DNA from 2 places in the Microbulbifer sp. ABE4_465 genome. Region 1 is predicted to be linked to the other one. Evidence: riboswitches for the same ligand, from Rfam matches in the RefSeq annotation. Region 1 holds a riboswitch; the other holds the start of a gene.
The links. Region 1 has a riboswitch for thiamine pyrophosphate ahead of thiC (phosphomethylpyrimidine synthase ThiC). Riboswitches for the same ligand answer to the same signal wherever they lie in the genome.
Positions count from the first base shown of each region.

Region 2: another riboswitch for thiamine pyrophosphate. It lies ahead of ACXAG1_RS07865 (TonB-dependent receptor); the one in region 1 lies ahead of thiC (phosphomethylpyrimidine synthase ThiC).

Region 1 is NZ_JBSWXV010000010.1:34,057-43,776, reverse strand. It holds gene thiE (thiamine phosphate synthase) at 1-696, opposite strand, end outside; gene ACXAG1_RS14650 (thiazole synthase) at 693-1,526, opposite strand; gene thiS (sulfur carrier protein ThiS) at 1,540-1,740, opposite strand; gene thiO (glycine oxidase ThiO) at 1,740-2,819, opposite strand; gene thiC (phosphomethylpyrimidine synthase ThiC) at 3,138-5,063, opposite strand; TPP riboswitch at 5,178-5,276, opposite strand; gene safD (sulfoacetaldehyde dehydrogenase SafD) at 5,561-6,928, opposite strand; gene ACXAG1_RS14625 (sulfite exporter TauE/SafE family protein) at 6,954-7,733, opposite strand; gene ACXAG1_RS14620 (acetyl-CoA carboxylase carboxyltransferase subunit alpha) at 7,968-8,924, opposite strand; gene dnaE (DNA polymerase III subunit alpha) at 9,295-9,720, opposite strand, start outside.
Region 2 is NZ_JBSWXV010000003.1:204,826-214,545, reverse strand. It holds gene ACXAG1_RS07905 (6-phosphofructokinase) at 1-1,253, shown strand, start outside; gene ACXAG1_RS07900 (glutamine synthetase family protein) at 1,330-2,718, opposite strand; gene ACXAG1_RS07895 (thiol-disulfide oxidoreductase DCC family protein) at 2,892-3,338, opposite strand; gene ACXAG1_RS07890 (RpiB/LacA/LacB family sugar-phosphate isomerase) at 3,453-4,091, opposite strand; gene ACXAG1_RS07885 (DUF6064 family protein) at 4,283-4,951, opposite strand; gene ACXAG1_RS07880 (aldo/keto reductase) at 4,994-5,926, opposite strand; gene ACXAG1_RS07875 (hypothetical protein) at 5,942-6,355, opposite strand; gene ACXAG1_RS07870 (LLM class flavin-dependent oxidoreductase) at 6,348-7,346, opposite strand; TPP riboswitch at 7,491-7,606, shown strand; gene ACXAG1_RS07865 (TonB-dependent receptor) at 7,658-9,720, shown strand, end outside.

The sequences.
Region 1 (9,720 bases):
GGCGGAAGACAGGGTGCAACCGGTACCGTGGGCATTGGGCGTATCGATTTTTTTGCCGATCAGCCAGTCATTGCTAGCGCTCTCACCGGCTCCTGAGCACAGCAGGTCTGCGGTGGTGCCGGGTTCTATTTCAAAGTGGCCACCGGTCACCAGCAGTGCAGCGCTGTGATTGCCTCGCACTTTATACGCAGCCTCGAGAACTGCCTCGGCGCTGTCAATGTCAGTTCCCGCGAGCCATTCCAGCTCGATGCTGTTGGGTGTGATCAGGTCGCACAGGGGCAGCAGATCCGTCAGCACGGCCGCGCCGGTGCTGTCTTCGGTCAATTGCGCGCCGCTGGTGGCAACGGCCACCGGGTCGTAGATCACCGGGATGCTCTCGCCTGCGGATTTCAGCGAGCTCAGGAATTTCGCCAGCAGGCGAACCTGCCCGGCGTTTGCGAGCAGGCCAACCTTGATGGCGGCGGGTTTGAGATCGGCGAGTAACGCATCCAGTTGCGATTGCAGCACCTCGTCGGGTACCGCATTGATCGCCGGTACCCCAAGGGTGTTCTGGGCGGTATTGGCGGTGATGGCGCTGCAACCGTGCACACCGAGGTCGTGCATGGTGAGCAGGTCGGCCTGAATGCCCGCGCCGCCGCCGGAATCACTGCCGGCAATGGTCCATACAATCGGACGACTTTGTTCCGTACCGCTCATGCCTTTTCCCCTTCGCCTTTTTTCTCACCATTTTGGGCACTGACAGTCTGTTGCCAGAACGGCATATCCAGCGTCGGTGTGCTGGGGCTGGCGGTCTGGCGCTGGAGCATCAGACCCGCGTTGCGGGCGGCGCGGCCGGACTCTACGGCGAGCTTGAAGGACTGCGCCATCAGTACCGGGTTCTGGGCCTTGGCGATGGCGGTGTTGAGCAGTACCGCATCGAATCCCATTTCCATGGCTTCGCAGGCCTGGGACGGTGCGCCGATACCAGCGTCGATAATCAGCGGGGTATCCGGCAGGCGCTCGCGCAGGGTCTGCAGATTGTATTTGTTCATCAGTCCCCGACCGGTGCCGATGGGTGAACCCCAGGGCATCAGTACTTCGCAGCCCACGTCCAGTAATTTGCGGCACACCACCAGGTCATCGGTGCAGTAAGGCAGAACCTTGAAGCCCCGCTTGACCAGTTCCCGCGCGGCTTCGATCAGGCCGAAGGGATCCGGTTGCAGGTTGTAGTCGTCGCCGATGACTTCCAGCTTGAGCCAGTCGGTGCCGAAAATTTCCCGGCTCATTTCCGCCAGTGCGATGACTTCTTTCGGGGTTTTACAGCCGGCGGTGTTGGGCAGCAACTGGCAGCCGGACTCCTGGATATAATCCCAGATCATTTTGCCCTGCTGCTGTGCCGGATTCTGGCGGCGCAGGGACAGGGTGATGATTTCCGAGCCGGAGGCGGCGACGGATTCGCGCATGATCGCGGGAGACGGATAGAGTGCGGTGCCTACCAGCAAGCGGCTATGGAATTCTTTGCCGTAGAGTTTCAGTTTATCGGCCATGTGCTCTCTCCTTTCAGCCTCCGACTACCGGGGCAACGATATCCAGGCTGTCGCCGGCGTTCAGCGCTGTCTGCTCGTAAGTGGCGCGGGGGACGAAGTCGCCGTTTAAAGCAACGGCGAAGGTCTCACCGCTATAGCCCAGTTGTTGCAGTAAATCTGACAATGATTGATCACTTTCAAAAGTGATGGGTTCGCCGTTGACCAGTAATTGCATCAGATCACCTGTTCTGTCGCTTGGGTTAATTTGGAAATTTCGTTTTCGGCCTGGGTTACCAGTGCGGGAGCTAGCAGGTAGCCGTGGCGGAAGAGTCCGTTGATTCGAATCAGGCCCGGCTCGCTTTCGACTACCGGCAGATTGTCCATGGTTGCCGGACGACAGTTGACGCGGGTTTCGATCACGCGGGCTTCGGCGAAGGCGGGATGAATCGAGTAGAGGGCGCTGGAGAGTTCCATGGTGGAGCGCAGGGATATGGGGCTCATATCTTCGCTTTCGATTTCGGTGGCGCCGATGACGGTCTGGTTGTTGGCTCTGGGTACTGCGTAGAGTTGGTATCTGGGGTGCAGCAGGCGCACGGGGCGGTTTAGTTGCACTTCCGGGGTTTCTACAACCATGACTTCGCCGCGGACGCCACGTAAGTCGCTGATCTGTTTTTTGGCACCGAGGCCGCGGGTATCGATGACCAGGTCGAAGTGTTCGCTGCCGGTTTCGGTTTGGATAGTTTCGGGGGTGCAGTCTACCGGGGTGTTTTCGCGGATTTCTATGTTGTTTTGCTGGAGTGCTTTGTGCAGCGCTGGCAGTAGTTTGCGGTTGTCGATGTCGGCCTCAGAAGAAAGGTAGAGGCCTTGGTCGAAGCGGTCTAGTTCGGGTTCGAGATTTCGCAGGGCGTTATTGTCTAGCCATTGCAGTTGGTCGCGGTTTTCTGGGCCCAGTTTTGCGTTGAGTTCCTGCTGGAATTGCAGGAGTTCGTTGCGGTCTTGTGGGTGGGCAATGAGGATACTGCCCTTCTCGCGGTAATCGACATTGGTGCCGGTGGTTTGTTCCAGTTGCGTTACCCAGCTTGGCCAGTGCTGCAGGCTTTGCATGCCCAATTGGTAGATTGGGAGTGGGCAGTGGAACAGTTCGGAAAGTGGCGAGATCATGCCGGCGGCGGTGTGGCAGGCGCCCGCAGGTTTTTCCAGGCTACCGGATTCGAACAGGGTTACTTGGTGGCTTTTTTCAGACAAACGCCAGGCTAGAAGGCGGCCCATCAGGCCGGCTCCTGCAATTCCAATCTTTAATTTGGCTTGTGCCACGTTTTAATTCCGGGGTTCGTGCTCGGGCAACTCGGGGCGGCAGCGCTACGGGTAAGCCTTTGCCAGACACGCCGTGAACCCATCCATGGGGGCTCTACTGCGAGGTCCCTCTCGCAGAAGGTCTGGCAAAGGCTTACCCGCATCACTGCCTTCGCATCAAGTTCTGCTATTTCGGAAGGAATCGCTGAAAAGCGTAGCGAGCGGGTGGCTGGTGGTGGCCGCCGGAGCGCAGTAACCGGAGCGTACTTGCAGTACGTGAGGATTACGAGCACCGCCGGACGCCGCCAGGCGCACGCGCAGTAGCTTTTCAGTGATTCCTTATCCCTTGTGGTAAATCTCTGCGCCTAGCTCTTTGAACTTGATCGACATTTCTTCCATTCCTTTGTTGGCTTCTGCTTCCTGTTTTGCCGCGTAGTCGCGAACGTCTTGGGTGATTTTCATTGAGCAGAATTTCGGGCCGCACATGGAGCAGAAGTGGGCGACTTTGCCGGATTCTTTGGGCAAGGTTTCGTCGTGGTACATGCGCGCGCGTTCGGGGTCTAGGCCGAGGTTGAACTGGTCTTCCCAGCGGAATTCAAAGCGGGCCTTGGAGAGGGCGTCGTCGCGTTTGTAGGCGCGCGGGTGGCCCTTGGCGAGGTCGGCGGCGTGGGCGGCGATTTTGTAGGCCATGAGGCCTTCTTTTACGTCTTCTTTGTTGGGCAGGCCGAGGTGCTCTTTGGGGGTTACGTAGCAGAGCATGGCGCAGCCCATGCTGCCGATCATGGCGGCGCCGATGCCGGAGGTGATGTGGTCGTAGCCGGGGGCGATGTCGGTGGTCAAGGGGCCCAATGTATAGAAGGGGGCGCCGTGACAGTGTTCGAGCTGCTCGTCCATGTTTTCCTTGATTTTGTGCATGGGCACGTGGCCGGGGCCTTCGATCATGGTCTGGACGTCGTGTTTCCAGGCGATTTCGGTGAGTTCGCCGAGGGTGCGCAGTTCGCCGAACTGGGCTTCGTCGTTGGCGTCGGCGATACAGCCGGGGCGCAGGCCGTCGCCCAGTGAGAAGCTGACATCGTAGGCTTTTAGAATTTCACAGATATCCTCGAAGTGGGTGTAGAGGAAGTTTTCTTTGTGGTGCGCGAGGCACCATTTGGCCATGATGGAGCCGCCGCGGGAGACGATGCCGGTGACGCGTTTGGCGGTCAGCGGTACGTAGCGCAGCAGTACACCTGCATGAATGGTGAAGTAGTCAACGCCCTGCTCGGCCTGTTCGATCAACGTATCGCGGAATACGTCCCAGTTGAGGTCTTCGGCGATGCCGTCGACTTTTTCCAGGGCCTGGTAGATCGGTACGGTGCCGATGGGGACCGGGCTGTTGCGCAGGATCCATTCGCGGGTTTCGTGGATATTCTGGCCAGTGGACAGGTCCATGACAGTGTCGCCGCCCCATTTGATCGACCAGACGAGTTTTTCCACTTCTTCTTCGATAGACGAAGTGATCGCGGAGTTGCCGATATTGGAGTTCACCTTACACAGGAAGTTGCGACCGATAATCATCGGTTCCAGTTCTGTGTGGTTGATGTTCGCGGGAATAATCGCGCGGCCTTCGGCGACTTCGCGGCGGACGAATTCCGGGGTGATTTGCGGCGGGATGTAGATACCTTCGCGGGCTTTTTGGTAGTCCTTGTCCGTTAGCTGTTCGACCAGCTGTGCGCGGCCCATATTCTCGCGAATGGCGATAAATTCCATCTCGGGGGTGATGATGCCCTGGCGGGCGTAGTGCATCTGGGAGACGTTTTTACCGGGCTTGGCTTTGCGCGGGGCGGGCAGGTTGTCGAAGCGGATATGGTCGAGTCCCTGGTCGGCCATGCGTTTCTGGCTGTAGGCGGCCTGACGGGTGTCGAGAATTTCGGTGTCGCCGCGGGCTTCGATCCATTGCTGGCGCAGTTTGGGCAGGCCGTCGCGGACGTTGGGTGTGTAGTCGGGGTCGGAGTATGGGCCGGCGGTATCGTACACTTGCAGGGGTTCGTTGGGCTCGAACACGGGGTTTTCTTCGTCGCCCCCGACGAGGCTCTGGCCGAGGCAGATTTCGCGTACGCCGACTTTTACACCTGCATGCTCGCCTTCCAGATACACCTTACGGGAGTTGGGAAATTGTTGGGCAGTGAGGTTGTCGAGAAACTGTTTTGCACTGTCGCGGCTGGCGGCGCGGCTTTTTTTATCGACTTTGCTGTTTTTATTTTGCGGTTCGGCGACTTGAGACATGCTAACCCCTTGCGTCATTGCTTGACGATCTAATCCATGAGTGGATTGCCGGGGGTACCAGTGAGGAGAGAGGCGTTCGGGCGCAAAGACATTTAACAAGCGCGCGAAAAAGTAGCGAATTCAGATCTTGTTCCCTACGCGGGGGTTACCCCGATCAGGTTCAACGGATCTCGCAACAGCGATCTCAGCCCAAAGGCACTCCGACAAGTTGGGGCCGAGTATAGTGGTAATTTGACCGGAAGAACAAGTCTTAGAGAATTTGAGGTGTGGTTCTGCGCCCTGAATTAGGTTTGTCGCGGCAGGGAGGTCCGTTGTACTTCGTAGCACTTCTAGTGGCGCCCGGCCACTGGGTAGTAGCTTTCAGGACCAGTGTAAATACGTCCCTGTACGCTGCGTCGGCGACGTCCATGTCGCCGACGCTCCTGAAAGCTACTACCCAGCGCCCGACCTTCGATTCAGACTTCTGACTTCGATTTCACCATCTGGCTTCGTAGTGGTTAGATCACCAGTGTTTTCTGGTAGCTCATTTCGCGGATGGCGTAACTCACACCTTCCCGGCCAACACCGCTTTCTTTTACGCCGCCGAAGGGGAAGTGCTCCGCGCGGAAACCCGGGCCGTCATTGACGGCGAGTAGGCCTACGTCCAGCTGGTTGTAGAGACGTTTGGCGAGGGCGAGGTTTTGGGTGAACACACCGGCCTGCAGGCCAAATGGAGAGCTGTTGATCAGCGAGATCAGCTCCGCTTCATCGTCGAATTTCCGCAGCGGCACTACCGGGCCGAAGGTTTCTTCCGCAACCAGTTCGGCGTCGTCGGCGACGTTGTCGAGGATGGTTGGCCAGAGGATATTGCCTTCGCGCTTGTGGCCATAAAGTACCCGTGCGCCTGCTTTCACTGCGGATTCGATGCGTGCTTCCACTTCGTCGGCAGCGGCGGTGTGAATCAGTGGGCCAATAAATGTGTCGTCCTGCATTGGATCGCCGACGTTGAGATTGGAGGTGGCGATAATGAGTTTGTTGCTGAAGGAGTCAAACACGTCGCTGTGCACGAACAACCGTTTGGCGGCGGTGCAGCGCTGACCGGCGGTGGCGAAGCGTTGGTTGATGGTGGCGTTGACGGCGGCGTCGAGGTCGGCGTCGGGCATAACGATCAATGGGTCGTTGCCGCCGAGTTCGAACAGCATTTTTTTGTAGCCGGCATTCTTGGCGATGGCGTTGGCGGCGGCGGTGCCGCCGGTGAAGTTGATGGCCTGGATTTCGCGGTGGGAGACGGCGTAGCTTGTTGCTTCGATATCGGGGATCAGCATCTGCAAAACGGATTTGTCCATGCCGGCGGCGTAGCAGAGTTCTACCAGAAGTTCCGCAGAGCGTTTGTTTTGCGGGCCCGGCTTGAACAGGATGGTGTTGCCGGCGGCGAAGGCCGGGCCAATTTTATGTACGGCGATGTTGATCGGAAAATTGAACGGGGTGATACACAGGACGGTGCCGAGCGGTTTCCACAGGACTACGCCGATTTTCTCGCGCATGGGCGGGAAGGCGTCGGAGTCGAGGGCTTCGCCGTTGATGTTGCGGGCTTCCATGGCGCTGGCGAGCGCGGTGTTGTAAGCACGGTCGATTTCGATGCGGCTGTCGCTGATGGTTTTGCCGGTCTCTTCGCAAATCAGGCGAGCCAGGTCTTCCTTGCGCTCCAGCATCAGCTGGGCAAGTTTCATCAGGATATTGGAGCGCTCGAACGCGGGCGTGGCCTGCTGGATTTTACGACCGGCAACGAGGGTCTGGATGGCCTGCTCCACCTGTTCTTTACTGTGGAAATCGTAGGCTTCGATCTGCTCGCCGTTATACGGGTTGATAATCTGGTAGTCGGCCATGTTGGGTACCTATTTTTTATTCTGCTTAAACTGTGGGGGCAATTAATTGATAGATAATGCGGGCCCCGGCGATCAAGAGTGCCGCGCGCATAAGATTGAAAAAGACTTCGCTTTTAATCCGGTTCAACAGTGCGATACCAATGCGGGTGCCGATCACCGCTGCAACGGTCAGCAGCAGAATCAGCCCCAGGTGTTCGGAAAAGGCGAAGCCAAGATAAATAAATGCAGGCACCTTGAGCGCGTGGCACCAGGCCTGCATTACGGATTTATTCGCCACGATTTCTTTGGGCGTCATATCCTTACGCACAAAGAACGCGGCCAATAGCGGATCTACGGCGCCGGCCACAATACCCAGGGTGCCGGTGGCAAGGCCTACCCAGAAAAAATTGCGCGGATTGAGGCGGATTTCCGGGAGCTTTTTCGGTTTGAACACGGTGTAAAAAATCAAAACCGCCAGCAGCACCAGTGGCAGTTGTTGCCAATCGAGATTTGCCAGTCCCAGGGTCATGGCGGCGGAACCCAGGGTGCAACCGACAAAGAACGGAATGCACTGGTCCCAGCGGATATGCTCGCGCACATAGACCACGCGCGCGAGGTTGTTCATCAGCTGTACGGCTCCGTGGATCGGCACCAGGGCGCGCAGGGGGATCACCACATTGAGCGCGGCGAACATAAGGATACCGCCGGCGCCGCCAGTCACCGCGGAGATAAACGCACTGACCACGCAGACTAGCAGCAGCAACCCGAGGGCAAGGCCGGGGCTCTGGTCTGGCATCAGGCTTAACAGCGAACCCAACTCCGCCAAGGACTACCCCCACGCTTTGAACAGTGATTATTATCGCGCCGACCTCGAGCGCTGCGAGTAATGCAAGCAGTGATTCGACCGGTTTTTGAGCGATGGCCAGTCTAGCCGTAAGGACAGCTTCAAACCCAGTAGTCCCGGGCCCGAAGCTGGTCATTTAAGGACAGGAAAAGGATGCGAGCATAAAAAAACCGGCGTGAATGCCGGTCTTTTTATATCCACAAACAGCGACGGGGTTCAGCTCACCACGTTGCCGTAGCTCATCAGGCGCTGGTAGCGTTTTTCCAGCAGTTCATCCAGAGGAACAGCGGTCAGTTTGTCCAGCTGTTCGGACAGACGATCGCGCAGGCGCCCCGCCATCAGATCCGGATCGCGGTGCGCGCCGCCCAGGGGCTCCGGCAGTGTCTCATCCACAATACCCAGTTCTTCCAACACACTGGAAGTCACCCCCATGGCCTCGGCCGCCAGCGGCGCCTTTTCCACGGTTTTCCAGATGATATTCGCGCAGCCTTCCGGCGAAATCACAAAGTAGGTGGAGTACTGCAACATATTCAGCTGGTCGCCCACACCGATCGCCAGTGCACCACCGGAAGAACCCTCACCAATTACCGTACAGATAATCGGTGTACGCAGGCGGGACATCACCGCCAGGTTCTTGGCAATCGCCTCGGAGATACCGCGCTCCTCACTGTCGATCCCCGGGTAGGCCCCGGGAGTGTCGATCAGGGTCAGCACCGGCATCTTGAAGCGCTCTGCCATCTCCATGACGCGCTGGGCCTTGCGGTAGCCTTCTGGCTTCGGCATACCAAAGTTGCGCTTCACTTTTTCGTTTACGGAGCGCCCCTTCTCCTCACCAATCACCGCTACCGGGCGGCCTTCCAGACGGCCGATACCGGCAATAATCGCCTTGTCGTCGCCGAAGTGACGGTCGCCGTGCAGCTCGTCCCAGTCGGTGAAGATCCGCTCGATATAGTCCTTGGCGTAAGGACGCTGCGGGTGGCGGGCCACCTGCACGATCTGCCAGGGAGAGAGGTCGGAATACAGAGACTCGGTGAGCTTCTCGCTCTTTTCCCGCAGGCGGGTGATCTCTTCCGCAATGTTCAGGTCGTTGTCATCCCCGACGTGCTGAAGTTCCTTGATCTTGCTTTCCAGTTCCGCAATCGGCTGTTCAAACTCGAGAAAACTGAAGTTCATTTAATTCGCGCCTTGATAAATCTGTGGGCCTGCCAAATGTTGGAAAATGCGACCAAACTACCCCGAACGGTCGCAAACAGGCCTCGTCTACTGAAAATGGCGGCTAGCTTACCGGGATAGGACCACTCAGTCGAGTGCATGCGTTCACTTGACTAGATTCCGACAGTACAGAAAGCCTGAATCGGGAGGCTGGTCGCGCAATACAAATCGCTTGGCGTAGCCTCGAGCGAAGGTGGCGATGCCGGGTGCGGTCTTGCGAGACCTTCACCGCCAAGGATGGCGGTGCAGAGCCCCCAGGGATGGGTGCACGGCGTGTCTCGCAAGACCGCACCCGGCAGCGCCACCGCCACCGAATGACTCAAGTGAAAAATTACTGCCGTTGATTGTAGTTGAGCTGCACCCGGTCCCGGCCGATCACCTCCCGCAGGGACTGGATCAGCTGGTCATTTGGCTCCACTTTCCACTCATCCGCCAGGCGAAACGTGCCGCGCGCGTCGCTACGCTCCACTTCCACCAGCACCGGGCAGGAGCCGCCCACATAGGGACGCAGGCAGGCGCTCAAACGCTGCCCCATCTTCGGCAACGCCTGGGCACTGTCGATCTTCAGGGTCACCCCGATCACACTGCCACTGCGCAGGTCATCCAGCGTGGACACACTGTTCACGCTCATCTTCAGACCGCCACTGTAATCGTCGTGAGAGATAGAGCCCTCCAGCACCAGCAGCGCGTCCTTGACCAGCTTTTCCCGGTGCTCGCCAAATGCCTCGCTGAACACCGCCGCCTCGATCCGCGCACT
Region 2 (9,720 bases), on a different contig from region 1:
CTTTTTACGCGCAATCTGGCGGTGTGACCGCCGTCATCAACGCCTCCGCCTGCGGAGTCATCGAGACCGCCCGCCAGCACAGCGACAAGATCGGCAATATCTACGCCGGCCTCAATGGCATTGTCGGTGCCCTCAAGGAAGAACTGATCGACGTCAGCCAGGAATCCACCGAGACTATCGCAGCCCTGCGCCACACCCCGTCCGGTGCCTTTGGTTCCTGCCGCTACAAACTGAAGAGCCTGGAGCAGAACCGCGCAGAGTACGAGCGCCTGATCGAAGTGTTCAAAGCTCACAACATCGGTTACTTCTTCTATAACGGCGGTGGCGATTCCGCCGATACCTGCCTCAAAATTTCCCAGCTGTCGGAAAAGATGGGCTACCCCATCCAGGCAATCCACATTCCCAAGACAGTGGATAACGACCTGCCGTTTACCGACAACTGCCCGGGCTTTGGCTCCGTGGCCAAGTACGTTGCCGTCTCCACCAAGGAAGCGGCGTTAGATGTGGCCTCCATGTGCGCCACCTCCACCAAAGTTTTCATCGTTGAAGTGATGGGCCGTCACGCGGGCTGGATTGCCGCCGCCGGCGCCCTCGCTCAGGAACAGGAAGGCGATGCCCCGCACATCATCCTGTTGCCGGAAGTGGCTTTTGATAAAGAAAAGTTCCTCGCCAAGGTGCAACAGACCGTCGCCGACAAAGGCTACTGTGTAATCGTCGCCTCTGAAGGCGCCCAGTACGAAGACGGCACCTTCCTGGCCGACGCCGGCAGTGTGGATGCCTTTGGCCATAAACAGCTGGGCGGCGTAGCACCCACTCTGGCCAAAATGGTCAAAGACGAACTGGGCCTCAAATACCACTGGGCCCTGGCGGACTACCTGCAGCGCGCTGCGCGTCATATCGCTTCGGCCACCGACGTAGAGCAGGCCTACGCTGTGGGCAAGGCGGCGGTGGAAGCGGCGGTGGCCGGCAAGAATGCCATCATGCCGACCATTGAACGCAACGGCACCAGTGCCGCCGACTACAGCTGGACCATTGGCGAAGCTCCGCTTTCCGAGGTGGCCAACGTCGAGAAGTTCATGCCCAAGGAATTTATTTCCGAAGACGGCTTCGGCATCACCCAGGCCGGCCGCGATTACCTGGAACCACTGATCCAGGGCGAGGACTACCCGCCTTACAAAAATGGTATTCCGCAGTACGCGCGCCTGAAAAAGGCCCTGGTGGAAAAGAAACTGAAGGAAGGCTTTGACGTTTAATCGTCACAGGCTTTGCCAATGAAAAAGGCCCCAACCGGAAACGGTTGGGGCCTTTTTTGTTTTGCTGACTCAGTAACTAAACGTTCAGTAAAAGGTGTTGCCGTTCCCACGGGGAAATCTCCCGGTGGAACAGGCGCATCTCCTCGTACTTTACCGCCGCGTAGAGCTGGCAGAAGTCCTCCCCTATTGCCTGGCGCAACTCATCGGCATCGTCGAAGATGCGCAACGCCTCATCAAAAGTCAGCGGGATATAGAAGCTTTCTTCCTGCTCTTCATCCAGTTCCGACGCGGCCGGCGCGCTCGGCTCGATACCGTTGATCATGCCGAGATAACCACACACCAGACTTGCCGCAATCGCCAAATAGGGATTCGCATCGACTCCAACCACACGATTTTCCAGACGGCGATCCTGCGCACCGGAGTTGGGTACCCGCAGGCCGGTGGCGCGGTTGTCGTAGCCCCAGCCGATATTGGTCGGCGCGCTGGAGTTATCCGACAGCACGTAGCGGCGGTAGGAATTCACGTTGGGCGCGATAAACGGCATGATTTCCCGCAAATGTTTCTGGGTGCCGCCGATAAAGTAACGGAACAGGTCCGAGGCACTGCCGTCTGCCGCCGAAAACACATTGCCGCCGGTATGGACGTCCACCACGCTCTGGTGAATATGCATGGCGCTGCCGGGCTGATCGCGCATGGGTTTGGCCATAAAGGTGGCAAACATACCGTTTTTCAGCGCCGCCTCGCGGATGATGCGCTTGAAGTAAAACACCTGGTCGGCGAGCAGCAGCGGATCGCCGTGTGGCAGGTTGAACTCCACCTGGCCGGCGCCGTCTTCCTGAATCACCGAGTCGATATGCAGGCCCGCGGCCTCGGCAAACTCATAAATGGTATCGATAACCGGGCCGTATTCGTCGATGGCGGTCATGGAATAGGACTGCAGGGAAGTACCCGAGCGACCATTGCGACCGATGGGTGGCTGGATCGGCTCATTGGGATCCACATTCGGCCGGGTCAGATAGAACTCCAGCTCCGGCGCCACAATCGGCTGCCAGCCCCGCGCCCGGTACATGGCAATTACCCGCTTCAGCACGTTGCGCGGCGCGCAGGGAATCGGGTTGCCGTCGAGATCCTGCAGGTCGTGAATAATCTGCAGTGCCGGCGTTTTTGCCCAGGGAACCGCCATGGCGGTGGACATATCCGGCACCAGCGCCATATCGCTTTCCGCCCACTGGTTTTCGATATCCATCTCCACATCCTGGCCGGTGATGGTCTGGTAGAAGATGGAGATAGGCAGGAAGATCGGCGCTTCGGGGGAGAACTTGTTCAACGGCATCGCCTTGCCCCGCGACATGCCATTCAGGTCCGGGACAATGCACTCCACCTCATCCAGGCGGCGGCCGTTCAGGTAGGCGAGGAAGGCTTCGGGAAGGTTTTCCAGCCAGGTACGTACATCGGGCTGACTCATAGGGGCTCCAGTAAATTGGCCAGGAGATTGGCCAAAGAATTGAAATGGAGTCCGCAGTGTAGAGGAAAGTCTTCAAACAGAGGATAGGCTTTCCTATCGGGTCGGCGAATCCAGACATCCGACAGGCGCGCCAGCGTGTAAAGTTCGAACGCGCCCCATGAGCCGGGGAACTTCTATCTTTTACGGAGAAAGCGAGCTTCCTCTTCTGCACTCGGAACCACACATACCGCATTTTTTCCGAACAACCGATACCGGTTGCGCGCGACGCGGTCGTAAATCCAGTCGCGTACCGATGGCGGAATCAATCGAAAGCAGGTGAGTATCGGCCAGGGAAAGGGGAGCAGTTTTAGAATGCGGAGTATCGCGTCAGATTTTACGTACATCTGGCCACTTTCAACCAGAAGCAGGGTTTCATATTCATCGAGGGGCATATGGAAAAACGACAGGATCGCCTGCCCCTCTTCCGACTGCACAGTGGCGAGTATCAGGCGGCGATGGCGATCGAACTTCAGTAGAAAGCGCGCCCAGAAGGAACACAGCCGGCAAACCCCGTCGAACAGGACCGCGCGTTCGCCTTCCTGAAGATAGGGCACGGTAGCGTTCCGTTTTCCCTTGGACATCTGAGCAGGTCCCTCGCCAGAAACGAAAAGTAGCAAACGACTATAACAAAAAAGGCCGCCCCGGAGTTTCCGCAGCGGCCTTTTGAAAGCGGCGCCTGTTTAGCGCGGCTTCACTCAGGAATCCAGCACACTGCGCACGAAGTCGGTCAGTTCCTGGTCCTGGCTGTTTTCGAAGAAACAAGCCTGGAAACGCTCGCCGGTTACGGCGGTTTTCACCAGCTCCGGATCGATGGCTTTAAGGCCGTCCAGGTAGGCTTTTCCGGTGGCTTCCTTGATGTGGTTCAGGATACCGGCGTTGGCCACCTGGGATTCTTTGCGCTCCGGCGGGTAGCCCTGGCCTTTTACGCCGGTGAAAGCTTTTTCGAACATATAGCGAATGTTCAGCTCCGCACCCCAACCGAAGCCCTTGGCGAAGGGAATGGCCAGCGCGTTGCCGTTATTGATCTGGGCAAACAGGAAGGCGTCAGCCGGATCGATGCAATAGCCACAGGTTACGCCCGGGTATGCGTTCAGGGACATGAGCGCGCCCTGGCCGGTGCCACAACCGCTTACCACGAAGTCCACGGCCTTGGAGTTCAGCAGCAGGCTGCCCATGATGCCCAGGTGGATGTAGGTCAGGCGGTGATCGTTGTCGTCGCTCATACCGGTGTTGTACACGGTGTGGCCCAGTTCGCCGGCAACGTCCTGCAGCTCTTTCAGAACCACGGCGTTTTTGGATGCCTGGCTGAATTCGTTCATCAATGCGATTTTCATTATTTGGTCTCCGGTTGTACCCGTCTCTCTACCATCTTTAAGCAGAAGCAGGACGGGGGACAGGGGTCACTATCGATGCCCGATCAAAAAACAATCAGACCGGGTCGATAGAGGCTATATTCCGTTGAGGGATTATATGTGTTTGGCCGATTAATAAAAACCGGTCAGACAGCTTTGCAAGGCCACAATCTTCACGTTCGGGTACTTAGCCCGCTAAACACCCCACCGACGGCCATGGCGGCCACTGCGAACAAAGCCGGCCACCATGGCGCATCGAGTACCTGCAGCGTGAGCGCAGATAGCGTGATCCACAGCAGGGGGACCAGGCAGGTCAACCACTGAGCCCCGCCACGCAGGGCGATCATAAAAATAGCGAGGCTCACCACCGCTGTGGGATCCGGGTGCAAGCCGAACGCTTCCGCCTGAGTCCAACTGGCACCAAGCACCGGCGCCAGCAACGGAAACATCAGGAAACCAACCAGGGAAATCAGTACACCGGTGATGCTGCTTGCTGAGAGGGACTCCACGGGACCCGCAGTGCCGCGCCCTGTCGCCGCAAGCAAAACCAGCAGCGCCGCCTGCGCAATCCAGATCCAACCGAGAAATTGCCCGATCCAGTTCAGATTTGCGTAGCGCTGTGCAAAAAAAGCCACCCCGACAAATACCCATACCGGCGCAAGAAGCAGAAGCGCCATACGGGATTTTCCGCGCAATGCGCATATCAGCGCCGCAATCCCTGTCGCGAGGGTAAATAGCTGCAGCGGCCAGAAGGTTTCCCCCATTCGTTCCAGCATGCGGAAGTACACATCCGCACTGAAGGGAACAAAATCCTGGATCTGGTAGCTATTCCACTCGCTCATGGTGCGCCCACTTAGTCGGTACTTTTTAGGGGAAGAATGGATTTACAGAGAATCGATATACGCGACCATTTTCTGTCGTGTCTTTGCATCCGGCAGCGGCGCAGCGCCCGCCGCCATATTTTCGTTCATGTGCTCCACCCGCGAGGTTGCCGGAATGGCACAGTTCACCGCCGCATGGCTGACGATAAACTTGAGCAGGAAATCCGCCCAGGTGCGGCAGCCAAATTCCGCCGTTGCCCAGGCGGGTACTTTTTCCCTGCGCTTCAACCCCTTGATCAGGCTGCCACCGTCGTAGGGGCGGTTGGCGATAACGGCAATACCCTTTTCCCGTGCCAGCGGTAATAGCCGCGCTTCCACCTCACGGTGGGTGATGTTGTAGGTCATCTGGGCGAAGTCGATTTCCGTGCTCGCCATCACCTGTTCAAACTCTTGGTGACGGCGGCCGTGGGAAGTGGTGATACCGAGATAGCGAATAACACCACTCGCCTTCAGTTCACGCAGTACGGCTAAATGCTCCTGCCAGTCATCCAGATTGTGTACCTGAACCAGATCAAAAGTTTTCAATCCCCAGCGTTCGGCAAGGCTGGCGACCTGTTCACGAGAAGTGCCACCGGCGGGGCTCCAGACCTTTTCCGCACTGAACAGTGTTTTCGGGATACCTAACTGTTTCAGAGCAAAGCCGAGCGTATCCGCTGCGGAGCCATACATGGGAGACGAATCGACCAGGCCACCACCGCTGGCAAAAAAGGCCTTCAGTACCTGAGTGCGCGCAGCCAGCAACTCCGGATCCTTGCCCACATTAAACGTGCGCCAGGTACCCATACCGATCACCGGCAGCGATTCGCCGCTGCTGGGGATTGGCTTAGACAGCAATGCCGGAGACTGAGCACTGGCCAACCCCGGAAAGCCCCAGGCACTGACCACACCCGCCCCGAGCATTTTGAGAAATTGACGGCGTAGCGTCTTACCTTCCATGGTGGCTTCCTCTATTTATTGGGCACTTAATGCGCGCGGTCGCGCCAGTGCAGTCGCGAGAACCAGAATAAAACAGGCGAGCACAAAGACCTTGTTAACGAACCAGTTGGTTCGCCAGATATCCCACTCGGGCTCGGCCAGAAATAGCGCAAACTTGGTGACGATAATCACGACCTCTACCACGGACATCACGATGGCCAGAGTGCGCAGGTAGCCCGGCTGCCTGAGTAGCGCCCAGCCCAGCCACAGATGCGCCACCGGCCACAGATCCCAGTACACATGAATGTGCCAGGGCGCACCGCTAGAAAGCGCAACCGCGATGGGAAACAGGTATTTGATAAACAGCGTCCACGCCACCAGTACAAACAAGAAGTGGGCGAGGAACCATCGCCAGTGCATCTGTCGATCGATCTGGGCAGTTTCAGCCATCCACTCGCTCCCGCAAAATCTCGGCTGCCAGCTCAAAGGAGCGCAGGCGCGCGGTGTGATCGTAAATCGCGCCGGTGACGATCAGCTCGTCCACCCGGGTCCGCTCAACAAAACGGTCAATCCAGGCAGCCACGGTATCCCGCGTACCCACCGCGCTCTCCGCCAGCGCCTGCGCTACCTGCATGCGCTCGGCGGGGCCAGCGATGGTCTCAGGGTCATCCACCGGCGGTTTGATTTTCCCGGGGGTGCCCCGGCGCAGGGCGACAAACTGCTGCTCGATGGAGGTCATCAGCTTGCGCGCCTCTACCGTGTCGTCCGCGGCAAACACATTGATCGCTGCGGCGGCATAGGGTTCAGCAAGCGATTCCGAAGGTTTGAACTGTGTTCTATAGAGATGCAACGCCTGATCCAGCATGGCGGGGGCAAAATGGGAAGCAAAGGCAAACGGCAGTCCCATGGCCGCAGCCAGCTGCGCGCTGTAGAGACTGGAGCCCAGCAGCCAGATCGGCACCTGCAGCCCGGCCCCCGGCACTGCGCGCACCCGTTGGCCCGGCTTCTCCGGGGCAAAGTAGCGCAACAGCTCGCGCACATCTTCCGGGAAGTGATCTGCGGCGTGCAGCGGATCCCGGCGCAGAGCGGTCATGGTGGCGCCATCGGTGCCCGGCGCTCGCCCCAGCCCGAGATCGACCCGGTCCGGATAGAGCGCAGCCAGGGTGCCGAACTGCTCGGCAATCACCAGCGGTGCGTGGTTCGGAAGCATAACGCCGCCAGCGGCGACGCGAATCTTGTCTGTACCCGCGGCAATATGACCCAGCGCCACCGCCGTCGCCGCACTGGCCACACCGGTCATATTGTGGTGCTCCGCCATCCAGTAGCGGCGGTAACCGAAGCGTTCCGCGTGCTGTGCCAAGTCCAGGGAGTTCATCAACGCCGTGCGGGCGTCGCTTCCCTCGGTGATGGGCGAGAGATCCAGTAGTGAAAAAGCGCGCATATCAACTCCTGTACGCGTTTGGCCTTGCGCGAAAAAGCACAATAGGCGATTCAGATATGACCATCCTATCGAAGCTGTTCTCCGTGCACACCACAGTTCCTGACACTTCGCTTATCTGATAGGATCGCGCCCGCAAAAACTCATGCACAACCTAAGGGGTGGCGAAAGCCTGAGATGCTGTAGAGTCATTGAAGACTCGACAGGAAACCCTTGAACCTGATCCGGCTAATACCGGCGTAGGAATAGGTAGTCCACCAGCTCCCCTCTTCACGTCGCGCTCCGGGTCTCTCACTGATTTGTACGAGAGAGCCATGAATACCAATAACGTTTTCAAACCACTCGCCCACGCCATTGGCGCTGTAACCGCGCTGGTCAGCACTGCCGCGCTCGCGGAAACGGCCATCGAGGAAGTAGTGGTCACCAGCCAACTGCGCGCCACCAGCCAGCTCGACACCCCCACCAGCGTATCCGTGCTGGATGCCGCCGCCATCGAAACCCGCGGCGCTACCAACCTTGAGCAATTACTGAACCTGGCCCCCAACGTGAATTTCTCCAGCGGCGCCTCCCGTGGCCGTTTCGTGCAGATCCGCGGTATCGGTGAGCGCAGCCAGTTTATCGACCCGGTGAATCCCTCTGTGGGCCTGATCGTCGACGGTATCGACTTTACCGGTCTGGGCCTCGCCGCCAGCACCCTGGATATGCAGCAGGTGGAAATCCTGCGTGGCCCCCAGGGCACCGTGTACGGCGCCAACGCGCTGGCCGGTCTGGTGAGTATGACCAGCAATGCGCCGACCGCGGAAACCTTTGCAAAGGTATCCGCCGAAGCCGCCCGCTACGGCTCCCACACTCTTTCCGCGGTCACCAGTGGCCCGCTGTCGGAGCAGCTGAGCTACCGCTTCGCGGTGCAGAACCAGCAATCCGACGGCTATGTGCACAACCGTTACCTGGACCGCAAAGACACCAACAATATTGATGAGACCGTGGCCCGCGGCAAGCTGCGCTACCAGGCCAGCGACGACCTGCAGCTGAACTTCACCCTCTTCTACCTGGATGCGGACAACGGCTACGACGCCTTCAGTTTCGATAACTCCCGCACCACACAGTCCGACCAACCGGGTTGGGACCGCCAGGAAACCCTCGCCGGTGCAGTCAGCACCCAATGGACCTCCAGTGAACTGTTCACCGTCAACTCAGTATTGAGTGCTGCCAGTTCCGACACCGAATACGGCTACGATGAAGACTGGTCTTACGTTGGCTTCCACCCTTGGGAGTACGTCTCCACCGACAACTATCTGCGCGACCGCGACAACCTGAGCGCCGATGTACGCCTGGTCTCCACCGACGAAAGTCGCCTGTTTGGCGGCAGCACCGGCTGGGTAGCCGGTGTCTACCTTCGCACCGAAGAAGAAGCGCTGGAGCGCAACGCCAGTTTTACCAGCCAGTTCGATACCGACAATGCCGCGGTTTACGGACAGCTGAATACCGAGCTTGGCGCGCGCTTTGAATTGATTACCGGACTGCGCCTGGAGCAGCGCCGCGCGGACTACAATGACAATCTTCAAGTCACCAGCGATACCAGCGAAGACCTGTGGGGCGGCAATATCACCCTGCAGTTCAGCGCCACTGACAACACCATGCTGTACGGCACCCTCTCGCGTGGTTACAAGGCGGGTGGCGTCAACGGCCGTATTATTTCCGCCTCAGAAAACAATCCGGCCATCGGCAGCGAGACCTTCCTGTTCGATACCGAGAGCATGCTGAACTACGAATTCGGGGTAAAAGGTGACTGGCTGGAAAGCCGCCTGCAGGCTCAGGTCGCCGCTTTTTACCAGGACCGCAGCGACGTTCAGGCCAAGCAATCCATTTTCAACCCGGAAGACTTTTCCTTCGATGACTACCTGGCCAATGCCGCTGGCGGTCACAGCACCGGTATCGAAGCGGAAATCAACTTCCAGGCCAGCGATAGCCTGCAACTCTTCGCCACCTTCGGTTGGCTGAATGCGGAATTCGAAGACTTTGTCAGCAGCACCCACGTCGACGGCCGCGATGACAATACCGGCGAGACTTCACCGGTAGACCTTGGCGGCCGCGACCTGGCCCACGCGCCCAACTACCAGTATTTCACCGGAGCGGAGTACGCGCTGACCAATAACCTGAGCGCGCGCGTGGAACTGGAAGGCAAAGACGACTTTTACTTCTCCAACAGCCACAATGAGAAGTCCACCGCCTACGAACTGGTCAACGCACGCCTCACCTACCGCGGCGACAACTGGGACCTGTCCCTGTGGGGAAGAAACCTGACCGACGAAGTGATCTACACGCGCGGTTTCTACTTCAGCAACCAGTTCGGCAACAATCCGGCCAACGGCTACGC